Regions from separate parts of the Bacillus sp. JJ1503 genome, predicted to be linked through region 4. Evidence: riboswitches for the same ligand, from Rfam matches in the RefSeq annotation. Region 4 holds a riboswitch; each other region holds the start of a gene.
The links. A riboswitch is a leader RNA that binds a small molecule or an ion and turns the genes downstream of it on or off. The one in region 4 is predicted to bind S-adenosylmethionine.

Region 1 (3,171 bases), on a different contig from region 4:
TATATCTTTTTACTTATATTTTATGCCTTAAATAATTATGCTTTTGCAGTTAGCGAGGCAATACCTGTTGCTGCCTCAATTGCTTGCTCTAAATCTTCAATAAGGTCTTCAACATTTTCAATTCCGATAGATAGGCGGACTAGATCCTCAGGAACGCCTGCTGCCTTAAGCCCTTCTGTATCAAGCTGCTGATGCGTTGTACTTGCCGGGTGAATAACTAAGCTTTTCGCATCGCCAACGTTTGCAACATGTGCCCATAGCTCAAGATTATTAATGAAAGCCGCTCCAGCTTCTCTTCCGCCTTCGATTCCAAATACGACTACAGAACCTGCACCCTTCGGCAAATACTTATCCGCTAATGCTTTATCCGGATGATTGTCACTTCCAGGATACAGAACCCAATTAATAGCTGGATGAGCTTCTAAATATTCTACCACTTTCTTCGTATTAGCAATATGCTCCTTCATCCGCACATGAAGTGTTTCAAGTCCAAGTGTAAATTGGAACGCATTTTGCGGGCTTAATGCAGGACCAAGGTCTCTAAGAAGTTGAACTCTAGCTTTAATAATATAGGCAACGGCACCTAATGCCTCACTATACACAAGGTTATTATAGCTTGGGTCTGGCTGAGTGAATCCAGGGAATTTAGGAGAATTCCAATCGAACTTTCCACCGTCTACAATGATTCCTCCAGTTGTTGTTCCATTTCCCAGCAGCCATTTTGTAGCGGAGTGGACGACAATATCCGCTCCAAATTCTATCGGTCTGCATAAATATGGAGTCGCGAATGTATTGTCAATAATAAGTGGAACCCCATTCTCGTGTGCGATTTCCGCTACCTTTTCGATATCTAACACCTTTAAGCTTGGATTTCCAATCGTTTCAGCAAAGACAGCCTTTGTTTTTTCAGTAATCGCTTTTCGGAAGTTTTCAGGATCCTCAGGGTCGACAAATTTTACTTTAATGCCGTATTTAGGCAGTGTCACAGCAAACAGATTATAAGTTCCCCCATAAAGGTTCGAGGCTGAAACAATTTCATCCCCAGCTTCAGCAATGTTCAAAATGGCTAGTGTAATGGCGGCCATTCCGCTAGCCACCGCTAGGGCACCAACTCCCCCTTCTAACAAGGCAACCCTTTCTTCAAAAACTGTAGTAGTTGGGTTGTGAATACGAGTATAAATATACCCAGTTTCCTTCAAGCCAAATAAATTAGCTGCATGTTCTGTGTTTTTAAATTGATAAGCATTGTTTTGGTAAATTGGCACAGCTCTTGCCCCTGTTACAGGATCCGGCTGAAGGCCCCCATGTACACCTAATGTCTCAAATCGATAGTTCTTTTGTTTTTCTGACATTTTTCATCTCTCCCTTTTTCATGTGCAAATGTTTGATTTACTAATTCTTTTACTTATAAAAGAAGAGTTGAAAAAACCCTCTTCATAAGAAGAGGGTTGATATCATCTCTTCTTATCTATCAGAGCAATTACTCTGCTGGAATTGGCACCGTGTAAATACCGGTTGCCGGGCTTCGTAGGGCCAGTCCCTCCACCTCTCTTGATAAGAATATTTAATTGTTATACTTAAGTTATTATAGCGATACTATCATATTGATTTTAGGCAGTCAAGGTATATTTTAGAAATTTCTGATTTAATAATTATTTTTTACATAAAATGAAAAGAGATTCTAACAGCAATATTTTACGGAAGGTTGAATCGACTGATACCTTCTTCCACCTTATTGCCTCTCTTAATTTTTCATTTCCTGTTAAAATGGCATGAATGCTTTCTTTAGATCCTGATATGATGGCATCAAATTGTTGTTTCTGAATATCTGGATAAATGGAAATATGGCCATCCAGAAATTTTAACGGAACCTCTATATCCCCGGCTTTGATACAAATTAATAAGGAGGAATCAGCTAACAATTTCTGTAAATGCGATTTACTCTTAACCTCTTCAATAAATGAAGCAGCCATCTTTTCCATTTCCATCACCTCTAAAACGAACATATTATTTTTTCTTCTGTATCTACATTCAACAAAAGCAACGACATCCCTCTTATTTCTGTTCGACACAATAAAAGCAAAAAAAAGACAATGCCTCGACTATTTTCAGCATTGTCTTTCATTTCCCGAGAAATATATCTTTTATTTGCATGTATTAAACTGCATTAACGGTGGATACCGCTTTTTTTGTCTTATTATGGTTCTTAAATACTAGATAAAAATAAATCGATCCTACTAGATATAACGAAGCTGTAATAGAAAAAACAAGCGCATATCCCCAATAGGACCCATACTTTATCACAATCCCTGTAGATACAGGGCCCATTGTTGCCCACCCTAAATTAAATACCATTTGGTTTACAGAATTCGCTAAACCTTTATAGGAGTCACCTACTTTAGACATCATGAGCGACATTTGGATGGGGTTTCCCGCATTCATCAACGCCTGTCTAAATAAAAATCCGAGTGCGGCTAGTAATAAATTTTCCGTGTATGCTGTGAGAAGGAGAAATGGCAGTGACATGAGTTGAAGAATGACTACAGCCTTCACCTCCCCTACCTTTCGAACAACAATTGGTCCAATGATCATAGCAACCGCTGTTGCAGCCTGACCCATTGAAATAATGAAACCGATTGCTGAGTTGGAAGCAGAAAAACGATCTGCAAAATATAGATTGAGATAGGGAATCACTAATCCAGCACCAATTCCGATGAGAAGCTGTGCAATTGCAAAAAGCCCTATCATTTTAAAGCCATCACTTTTATAAAATTTCTTCTTATATGTTGTTTGCTTCTCTTGAATTTTGGCAGTTGAAGAACTAGTTTCCTTAAATCGTGTAATTGGCAGTACACCTATAAGAAAGAAAATACCCCCAATTATTAGTGTAATTCGAATACTAGTCAATGATGTTGTAAAAAATGAAAATAAATCTGTTAAGATTCCGCCGCTTAAATTTCCAATAACATTAGCTCCTGTCATAACCGCGAAATGCATACTAAATAAATGGACCCGCTGTTCAGACTTAGAGTTCTCAGCAAGCCAAGGGATAAGCGAAACTTGAAGAAATGCAGACGTTATTCCCGTTAAAAAGGCAAACAAAAGCAGAAGTGATTGGATTTCAATGACACCTCGAAATAACAGCACAATGCCAGTTGCAGTTGCTCCAAA
Region 2 (3,171 bases), on a different contig from region 4:
CTGCTGCGCTAAGATAACTCTCCCACTTTTCACGCTTTAATGGCAGCCCTTCACGAATGGCCGGCTCATCAACTTGAATCATACGGATTCCGCTTTTTTCAAGTTCTTCGATTTCTTTTCGAAGCGCAAGCGCAATTTGATTGGCAACGTCGTATCGCGAAATATCGTCACGTACAAACGACCAGTTTAAAATAGTAATTGGACCTGTCAGCATACCTTTTACAGGCTTGTCTGTTAATGATTGGGCATAAAGGGTTTCTTCAACTGTCATTGGCTCTTTAAATGATACGTCTCCGTAAATAAGAGGCGGCTTTACGCAACGCGATCCATATGATTGCACCCAGCCAAATTTTGTGAATACAAATCCATCTAATTTTTCCCCGAAATATTCGACCATATCTGTACGTTCAAACTCTCCATGCACCAGTACGTCAATGCCAAGCTCTTCCTGTATCTCAATCCACTTTTTAATTTCAGCTTGAATAAAATGTTTATAATCTGCATTTGTTAACTCGCCTTTACGCCATTTTAATCGTTGTTTTCTTACTTCCTGTGTCTGCGGAAAGCTTCCAATGGTTGTTGTCGGCAAGAGCGGCAATTGGAAGGTCTTCTCTTGAAGCCTCTGGCGTACTTGAAAAGGAGCTTCACGTTCTGCCTTATAGGCATGTAAGTATTGGATGGATTCTTGAACTGCTTTATTGTTTCGAAAAGAAGATTGATTTAATAAAGCAATAGATTTTGTACTTTTTAGAATGTCATTCTGTATTGCTTCTTTTCCATCATGAATCCCTTTTGAGAGTGTAACGACTTCATACAGCTTTTCATCTGCAAATGATAATGCATCACTTAGAATCTTATCGAGTACATCTTCGCTTTTAACCGTCACAGGTACATGCAATAAGCTTGATGAAGGCTGTGCGATCAAACGATTTTTGGAAACAAACTGTCCAATTTCTTCAAGGAACGAATATTGTTTTTCAAGGTTGGCACGCCAAATATTGCGGCCGTCAATGATTCCAGCAGCAAGCACCTTATCCTTTGGGTACCCATACTTTTTCAAAGCTTCAAGATTTTTCCCTTGGTCATGTACAAAATCAAACCCAATGCCGTGAACAGGGAGGGAGATGATGTCTTCATAAAATTCAACGGCTTCAAAATACGTTTGTAAAATGACTTTTACATGTGGAGCTGCTTCATACAATGCTTGATAAACATTTTTAAATAAGGCCATTAAATCTTTTGAAATAGAAGTGGAAAGGATCGGCTCGTCTATTTGTACCCATTCTACGCCTTCATCCTGAAGTTCTCGTAAAGTTTCAGCATAAAGCGGTACGAATTGATTAACCTTTTCCTTAAATTGACTTGCTTTATAGCCTTTTGCCAAAGAAACAAATGAAATAGGCCCCAAAATGACAGGCTTACCTTCAATATTAAGCTTTTGCTTAGCTTCTTTATAAAATTGGAGAGGACGGTTTTCTACTAGTGCAGGCTCAGCTTCGTCCAGCTCTGGAACAATATAGTGATAGTTAGTGTTAAACCATTTCGTCATTTCAGATGCAACTGCACCTTTCGTTCCACGCGCTATATTAAAATATGTTTCTAGAGATACTTTCCCTCCAGAATAGCCAAAACGCTTTGGCACTAATCCAAACATGACAGCTGTATCAAGGACATGATCATACAAGCTAAAATCTCCAACCGGGATTAAGTCAATTCCTTGATCAATCTGCTTTTGCAGATGCTGAAGGCGAATTTGTTCCATTTGCTTCAAAAACTCGTCTTTTTCTAATTGACCTGCCCAATACAGCTCGAGGCTTTTTTTCCATTCGCGTTTTTCTCCAATTCTTGGATAACCTAAATTCGAGTTTCTTACATGGCTCATCGTTTCCTACACTCCTAATTTTTAATTTTTTCTCAACAAAAAATCTCTCTTTTCAAGTAGAAAAGAGAGATTCATACGCATAGCTAACTAGAGTTGAGACATAATGGTTTTCTCAACACGTATTCTTCACTCCCCTCTATATCCTCGTAGAGTACAAGCATATACAACAGGCAGGTCTCCTGACTTAGGTTCATCGCTTCTTATCCCTTCCCATTTCCAAATGAAATAGTGGTTCCTGATAAGCTGCTCCCCATTACAGTGGCGGGACCGTGTCGGAATTTCACCGGACTTCCCTTTTAAGCTGAGAAAAAAATTAACAGCACCTGATGCATTCGTTTATTAAATTTTTTAAAGGAAAAATAAAAGCCTCTCAAAATAAAAGAGAGGCTTGTACTCCTACTGAAGGAGTCCTCTCTTATTTGCCAAAGCAATATGCTTTGCAGGAATTAGCACCTTTTCAATAAGTAATTGAATGGTTGCCGGGCTTCACAGGGCCAGTCCCTCCACCTCTCTGAATAAGAGTTGTTAATATTTTTAAATGTTTTGAATTTAATAGCCATGTTAGCATGGTAAAGATAAGTTGTCAAAGAATTTTGGAAAAACACTACAAAAGTAGTGTAAGTGAAAAAGGATTAGGGGAGTTAATAAATTTATCATGAGTAAAAGCAGTAGTTAAGCACGATTCTTATGATAATGATAATTACTTTCAATTAGTCGTTGACAATCATTTCCTGCCTGCTATAATAACAATTGTGAGTATTAGTGATAATGATTTTCAGTATCATTAAAACTTACGAAAATGTTTACTTATTGGAGATAGTTATGAAAAAAAGATATCTTATCGTCTCGCTCATTGTACTTTCAATCCTATCCTTATTTGTTGGAGTGAGCCATATTACACCGAAGGATTTGCTAAATCTGCAATCTGATGAAACTCAAATCTTTCTTATCAGCCGATTGCCAAGATTATTAGCGATCCTATTTGCAGGAGCGGGGATGAGTATTGCAGGGTTAATTATGCAGCAACTCAGCCGGAATAAATTTGTTTCCCCTACAACAGCGGGCACACTTGACGCCACTAGACTTGGGATTTTAGTGTCAATGCTGTTGTTTGCGAATGCGTCCCTTCTTGAGAAAATGATTGTAGCCTTTGTATTTGCGCTTGCCGGCACGCTTTTGTTTATGCAATTGCTCGATCGAATTAAATTTAAGGACGCAATCTTTATTCCGCTTGTTGGTTTAATGTTTGGAAACATCTTGTCTTCGATTACGACTTTTTTTGCCTATCG
Region 3 (3,171 bases), on a different contig from region 4:
AAAAACTTCTTCGTAGTCTGTTGTTGAGGCTTTGTAAATAAATTGATTGTCGAGCCTTGTTCAACAACTTCACCATTTTCCATGACAGATACATGGTCACAGATTTTTTGGATAACATTCATTTCATGTGTGATCAGCAGAATAGTAATCCCTAGTTCTTGATTGATTTTTAAAAGTAATTCCAGGATTGAATCCGTTGTCTCAGGATCAAGGGCACTTGTTGCTTCATCACTTAGTAAAATTTCAGGCTCTTGGGCAAGTGCACGGGCAATCGCAACCCGCTGCTTTTGCCCGCCGGAAAGTTGGCTTGGATATGATTGATGCTTATCAGCCAGTCCAACGATATCCAAATATTTGATAACACGGTCATTTGTTTCTGTTTTGTTGTAGCCTAATAATTTTAGGGGGATGGCGATATTATCATATACGGTGGCTGTTTTTAGGAGGTTGAAACCTTGGAAAATCATGCCGATTCTTTTTCGGACATCGCGCAATTGGTTGAGCGACAAAGAAGTAGCTTCTTTGCCGCCAATAAATACTTTTCCGCTCGTAGGCTTCTCCAATAAATTTACACAGCGTATCAATGTGCTCTTACCAGCACCGCTATAGCCGATCACCCCATGAATTTCACCTTTTTTCACATGAAGATTCACATCTTTAACTGCTTTGACAATCCCTTTTTTCGACTCAAAGGATTTTGAAACATGTTCTAATATAATCATGGGGGCTTTTCCTTTCTGAGCTATCTTTGCTTGACCGAAAACCTGTCTAGCAAACTCACTTTCTTGGACAACTTCTATCAAATTACCGAAAGTCTGTCCAGGAAACTATCTTTATTGGACAGCTTTTATCGAAATCTCAATATCCTGTCCAGGAAACTCACTTTCTTGGACAGCTTTCATCAAAATACCGAAAACCTGTCCAATAAACTCGCCTTCTTGGACTGCTTTCATAAATTTCTATTAAAAACCAGGGATGATGGATCCGCGGAATTCTTCTTCGATGAATTTTTTAACTTTTTCACTCTGATAAGCGTTCACCAATTTTTTAACGACAGGATCGTTTTCGTTTTCCGCTCTGACAACAATATAATTCACATATGGAGAGTTAGTTGATTCTAAAATAAATGCATCTTCTTTCGGATAAAGACCCGCAGCGATTGCAAAGTTTGTATTAATGGCTGCAGCATCGACTTCGCCTAATTGTTTTGGAATTTGTGCTGCGTCAAGTTCAATGAACTCAAGATTCTTTGGATTTTCCACCACATCATGAATAGAGGCTGTTTCTTCTTTGCCTTCTTCAAGCTTAATGTGGCCATTTTCTTGTAAGATGAAAAGTGCACGTGCTCCATTTGTCGGATCGTTTGGCAGACCAAATTTCGCTCCGTCTGGAAGATCTTCAAAGCTTTTATATTTTTCTGAGTAAATCCCCATTGGATTAAGAATCGTTTTCCCAACTGGTACTAATGTAGTTCCATGATCATCATTAAATTTTTCAAGAAAAGGCTTATGCTGATAGCTGTTAACATCTAAGTCGCCTTCATCTAAAGCTGTATTTGGAAGGACGTAGTCAGTAAAAGATTTAATTTCCAACTCAAGTCCGTCTTCTGCAGCCACTTCTTTAACCACTTCCAATATTTGAGCATGCGGACCGTCCGTTGCTCCAATGACTAGCTTCTTCTCGTTCAGTGCCCCGCTGCTTTCTTTACTGCAAGCAGCAATAAACAATGTCATACCAAGTAATGCTAAAACCATTCCAAACTTCTTCACTTTATTGTTCCTCCTGTGTAGTTGTATTGGAAGAAGAAAAAATAAAAAGCCTCTCCATCAAAAAAGAGAGGCTTTATGTATACATAAAAATCCTCTCTTATCTTTCAAAACAATGAATGTTTTGCAGGATTTAGCACCAATCTATTAAACATAGACGGTTGCCGAGCTTCATCGGGCCAGTCCCTCAGCTACTCTTGATAAGAGATAAACTATTTAATTTTTCAAATTCCTTAGATACAAACTTTACTCTCATTTAATCATATTGTCAACAAGATTTAGAAAAATGACTAATTTAGGCCCACTTTTTCATTCTTTGAAGTAAAAGGCCGTCCGTCCTTTTATTTTCCCCTGTTACAAAATCAGTCATATAATGTATTAAATAGGTTCCATAGTGATTATTTGTTTTTAATAGTAACTCATTCAAATAATTTCTACGGAAAGCATCGTTCCAGTCCTAGAACTTTATTTTATCTCTTTCCCCTACTTCCACTTCATTTCACCCCAATATTTTCCTTTTAAACTAGGAACTTTTGCAAAATTAAATTATAATTACACTAGATAACTATTTGAATCGGGAGTATGGATATGATAGTGAGAACTAAGCCTTTAAAGTTTAAATTGAAAGAAACACGAAATCCTCTCGAAGATTTTATGTTCCTTAGCAAAATTGATCATTCTGCCGTTACGAAAGAAGTTATTTTTCTTAGGTACATCGGAATTCCTGACACTGTTCAGCATTACATTGAAAACATTCTGAAAATAGACCGCTGTTTTTCATCAAGTGTGCCGGCTGTTCCTTACTTACGACTGCAGCGACTTGAAGGTATTTCAAACAAAAATGAAATTTCCAGACTTACAAAGGTTTGGGAGGAATGGGATGCAATCACCAATGTTGCTGTCATGAATCCTCATTTACTTCATCAAACACCCCTTTGCAGCCAATTAAATAACGATAGCCTTGAATGGACAAAAAAACTTATTTTTGTGGAGATTCTGTCCAAGTATAGAACATTGCATCCACAATCCAATGACACACAAATTAAAAACTTTGCAGTTAAATTTTTGAATTGGATAGAAATTTATTTACCTAAGCTTTTTGAAGGTACAAGCATATCTCCAAAAGTGGTTTTTATCGGAGATATTAAGCTTCATGAGCTATTATTCTTGTATTTCCTGTCCCGTCTTGGCTGTGATATTTGCTATATGAACCCGAAAGAAGATATGGTTCATTTGTATCCTGAGATAGAAAAATTCTCAACTTTATATAAATTCAGCACACTGAATTCAGATCAGATAACTATTCCTGATTTGACAGCACCTTCAAGCATCTCTGCTAAAGAAAATCTGAAACAAATTCCAACTAAGAGCAGAGAATTCAGCTATGAGGAGCTGGCAGGTCTAT
Region 4 (3,171 bases):
ATCTTGGTGCAAACCTGCAACCAGCAGGCATTTTACCCGGAGCTGGAACAATTCCAGGAATGGAAGATAGATATTCTTTCTGTTCATTAATATCCGGCAATGAGGCTAGAAGCCCTTTCGTGTAAGGGTGGCGTGCCTTATCGAAAAGATCAACAACTTGCGACTCTTCTACAACCTCTCCCGCATACATAACAATCACTCTGTCACACATCTCCGCCACAACTCCGAGATCATGTGTGATGAGAACAATGGACATATGCAGCTGGTCTTGCAATTTCTTCATTAATTCTAAGATTTGCGCCTGGATTGTTACATCGAGAGCCGTTGTAGGCTCGTCTGCTATAAGGACTTCCGGATTACAGGAAAGAGCCATTGCAATCATCACTCTTTGACGCATCCCTCCAGAAAGCTGGTGAGGATATTCATTCAGTACTTGTTCCGGTCTTGGAATACCGACAAGTTTAAGCATTTCCAAAGCGCGGTCTCTCGCCTCTTTTTTCGAGATGCTTTCGTGGTTTAAAACCATTTCATTTATTTGATCCCCAATCCTGTGGACCGGGTTCAATGAGCTCATTGGCTCCTGGAAAATCATCGAAATCTTTTTCCCGCGGATTTTCCTCCAATCCTTCTTGGCGAAATCCTTGAAATTTAGGCTGCCGAGGCGAATATTTCCTTCAAGCCTCTCAACGCCTGGAGGTAAAAGACCCATTAATGAAAGAGACGTCATACTTTTTCCGCAGCCCGATTCTCCAACAATTCCAAGTGTTTCACCTTTACGGAGGTGGAAGCTTATTCCATTCACAATGGCTATCTTCCGATTATCTTCATCTTTAATTCCAACTTTTAGCTCGTCTACTTCTAAAACTTTTTGAACCATTATGACACTCCTAACGGTTTCATTATTTGAAATGCGATTTCATTTTTTTGATAATTTAAATTTTACATAAGAATCCCCCAATTTTCAATAGTTTTTAATTAATAAATATTAATTGATTGATATAATAAGGGGAACCCTCTTGTTTCTTTCATTCATGCAGAAAAGTTGTACGAAGATGGTGAAATTGCAGGGGAGTTGTTTTAATATCATCATTAATCATAGTGGTTGTCTGAAAAGTAGAAATCCCCTAAAAAGTAAAAATGTATTATGTTGATATATCAAAACTTCATAAAATATAAGGGGCATTCTAAAGTTCGAAATACGATTTTCTGGATTCTCTCGTTGGTTTCTCTGCTTGGTTTTGCAGGAATAGCGGTCGTTAGTGTGGATGGATTGACCGTACATCAGCAAGAGCGTAATTGCCAAAGCAACCTTTATATTGACGTAACCCCTTTAAATCGATATGATAATAAATAATTTCATAATTGCTAATCTTCTTATCAAGAGAGGTGGAGGGACTGACCCTGCGAAGCCTCGGCAACCAGCATATGTATGCACGGTGCCAATTTCAGAGGAATGATCACAATTCCGAAGATGAGAAGGTGGAACGGATTTTGTTATTTCATTCTTGCTCCCCCTTCTGTCTTTATATGCAGAGGGGGTTTTTTATTTTTCCATCTATGGCAATTTGCCTTATTCATAGCAAATTGACTACAAATTAACAGGAGGAATGCATACATGTCAGCCATTCATATTGCATTATTAGGATACGGTACCGTTGGGAAGGGTGTCTATCAGACTGTCCAATCACATCAGAAGAAGCTCCAAGCCCTATTTGGGAAAAAAGTGAAGATCGTTGGAATTCTTGTGAAAAATATAAATAAACATAACAAACCGGATAAGGATGTTCTTTTAACCGATGACTTCGAAAAAATCATTACACTTGAACAGCTTGATGTAGTGATTGATGCCATTGTTGGAAAAGAGCCAAGCTTTTCCTATTTGCAGCAGGCAATTAAACGGGGTTGCCAAGTTATTACGGCTAACAAGGAAATGTTTGCCCATCACGGGGAGCAATTAAAACAGTTAGCAAGTGAAAATGGTGTTTCGCTCGGCTTTGAAGCAACGGTCGCTGGCGGGATTCCTGTAATCCAAACACTTAAGCAATTGCTAAATGTAAACAACATCGAAAAAGTTCAAGGCATTCTTAACGGAACCTCTAATTTTATTTTGACAAAAATGAGAGAAGAAAACTTACCATTTGTGTCAGCATTGAAGCTAGCACAGGAAAAAGGCTATGCCGAAGCGGATCCAACCAATGATGTAGACGGCTATGATGCCTTCTACAAAGCGGTGATCTTAAGTGAGATTGCATTTGGGGAGGCACCGAACTGGGATGAGTCGATCAGAGAGGGAATTCGGGGAATCACTCCTGAGCAAATTGAAATCTTTTCATCATTAGGGTTTCGCTTTAAACATGTCGCCTCGATTGAACGAACTTCTAGTGGAATTCTCTGCACCGTAAAACCTGTACTTGTGAATGAACAGCATCCCTTTTACCATGTGGAAGGTGTCCAAAATGCTGTTTCCATTGACGGGGATATTGTTGGGAATATTAGCCTTCAAGGTCCAGGGGCGGGAATGCTTCCAACAGCAAGCGCGATAATCGAGGACTTGGCACATATCAATAAAGAAAGCTCACCTCGGGCATATACCAAACAAAAGATAGAAGGAAATGAGGCTCCTACTCTTTCTTTTTGGGCAATCGGCGGTGATGTAAATGCCTCGATTCTGCCCACTCCTATTGAAGTAATTGAAAGAATTCATCCAAATGTATTAATCGTTCGAGCACCTGAAGAGGCCATATACGCGATTCATTTGCCAAATGTGCATGTCTATCAAATTCTTGGGGATGTGGCGTTTAGGGGTGTGGTTGTGAGTTAGGAATAGTTGATTTTTGAATTAAAAACAGGAGGGACACTTTAAGCTGTTGCTCCTGGTTTTTAATTTTGAGTGATGAATGAATTTCATAATTTCAATCCCTTGTCTCCCAAGCAATTCAAGGCATGAAAAAAGGAGCACCTCCCCAAATTCTTGTATAATGTAAGTGATTAATTAAGAACATTTTTATCTTTACCCCCGCACTAACTTTCACTTATTTGATGAAGCTTATCCTTTAAGAATGGATAAAGATCGACAGCCAAATGAATGTTTAGAAATTGGTGACTATCCGAAAGGTTTATTGAAAGTATTTCTTCGATTCTTTTTAATCGATAGGTGAGCGTATTCGTATG

Region 1: linked by a shared signal. The riboswitch ahead of V7149_RS12575 (O-acetylhomoserine aminocarboxypropyltransferase/cysteine synthase family protein) and the one ahead of V7149_RS08325 (homoserine dehydrogenase) in region 4 are both predicted to bind S-adenosylmethionine.
Region 2: linked by a shared signal. The riboswitch ahead of metE (5-methyltetrahydropteroyltriglutamate--homocysteine S-methyltransferase) and the one ahead of V7149_RS08325 (homoserine dehydrogenase) in region 4 are both predicted to bind S-adenosylmethionine.
Region 3: linked by a shared signal. The riboswitch ahead of V7149_RS07350 (MetQ/NlpA family ABC transporter substrate-binding protein) and the one ahead of V7149_RS08325 (homoserine dehydrogenase) in region 4 are both predicted to bind S-adenosylmethionine.

Annotation. Positions count from the first base shown of each region.
Region 1 covers NZ_JBALOZ010000148.1:64-3,234, forward strand. Annotated here, with positions in the region: gene V7149_RS12575 (O-acetylhomoserine aminocarboxypropyltransferase/cysteine synthase family protein) at 36-1,352, opposite strand; SAM riboswitch class I at 1,462-1,561, opposite strand; gene V7149_RS12580 (hypothetical protein) at 1,653-2,006, opposite strand; gene V7149_RS12585 (MFS transporter) at 2,158-3,171, opposite strand, start outside.
Region 2 covers NZ_JBALOZ010000113.1:8,822-11,992, reverse strand. Annotated here, with positions in the region: gene metE (5-methyltetrahydropteroyltriglutamate--homocysteine S-methyltransferase) at 1-1,882, opposite strand, end outside; cobalamin riboswitch at 2,035-2,224, opposite strand; SAM riboswitch class I at 2,295-2,404, opposite strand; gene V7149_RS09975 (ABC transporter permease) at 2,705-3,171, shown strand, end outside.
Region 3 covers NZ_JBALOZ010000079.1:3,557-6,727, forward strand. Annotated here, with positions in the region: gene V7149_RS07345 (methionine ABC transporter ATP-binding protein) at 1-722, opposite strand, end outside; gene V7149_RS07350 (MetQ/NlpA family ABC transporter substrate-binding protein) at 963-1,769, opposite strand; SAM riboswitch class I at 1,864-1,973, opposite strand; gene V7149_RS07355 (trypsin-like peptidase domain-containing protein) at 2,355-3,171, shown strand, end outside.
Region 4 covers NZ_JBALOZ010000087.1:26,681-29,851, forward strand. Annotated here, with positions in the region: gene V7149_RS08320 (ABC transporter ATP-binding protein) at 1-877, opposite strand, end outside; SAM riboswitch class I at 1,372-1,478, shown strand; gene V7149_RS08325 (homoserine dehydrogenase) at 1,616-2,821, shown strand; gene V7149_RS08330 (helix-turn-helix domain-containing protein) at 3,022-3,171, opposite strand, start outside.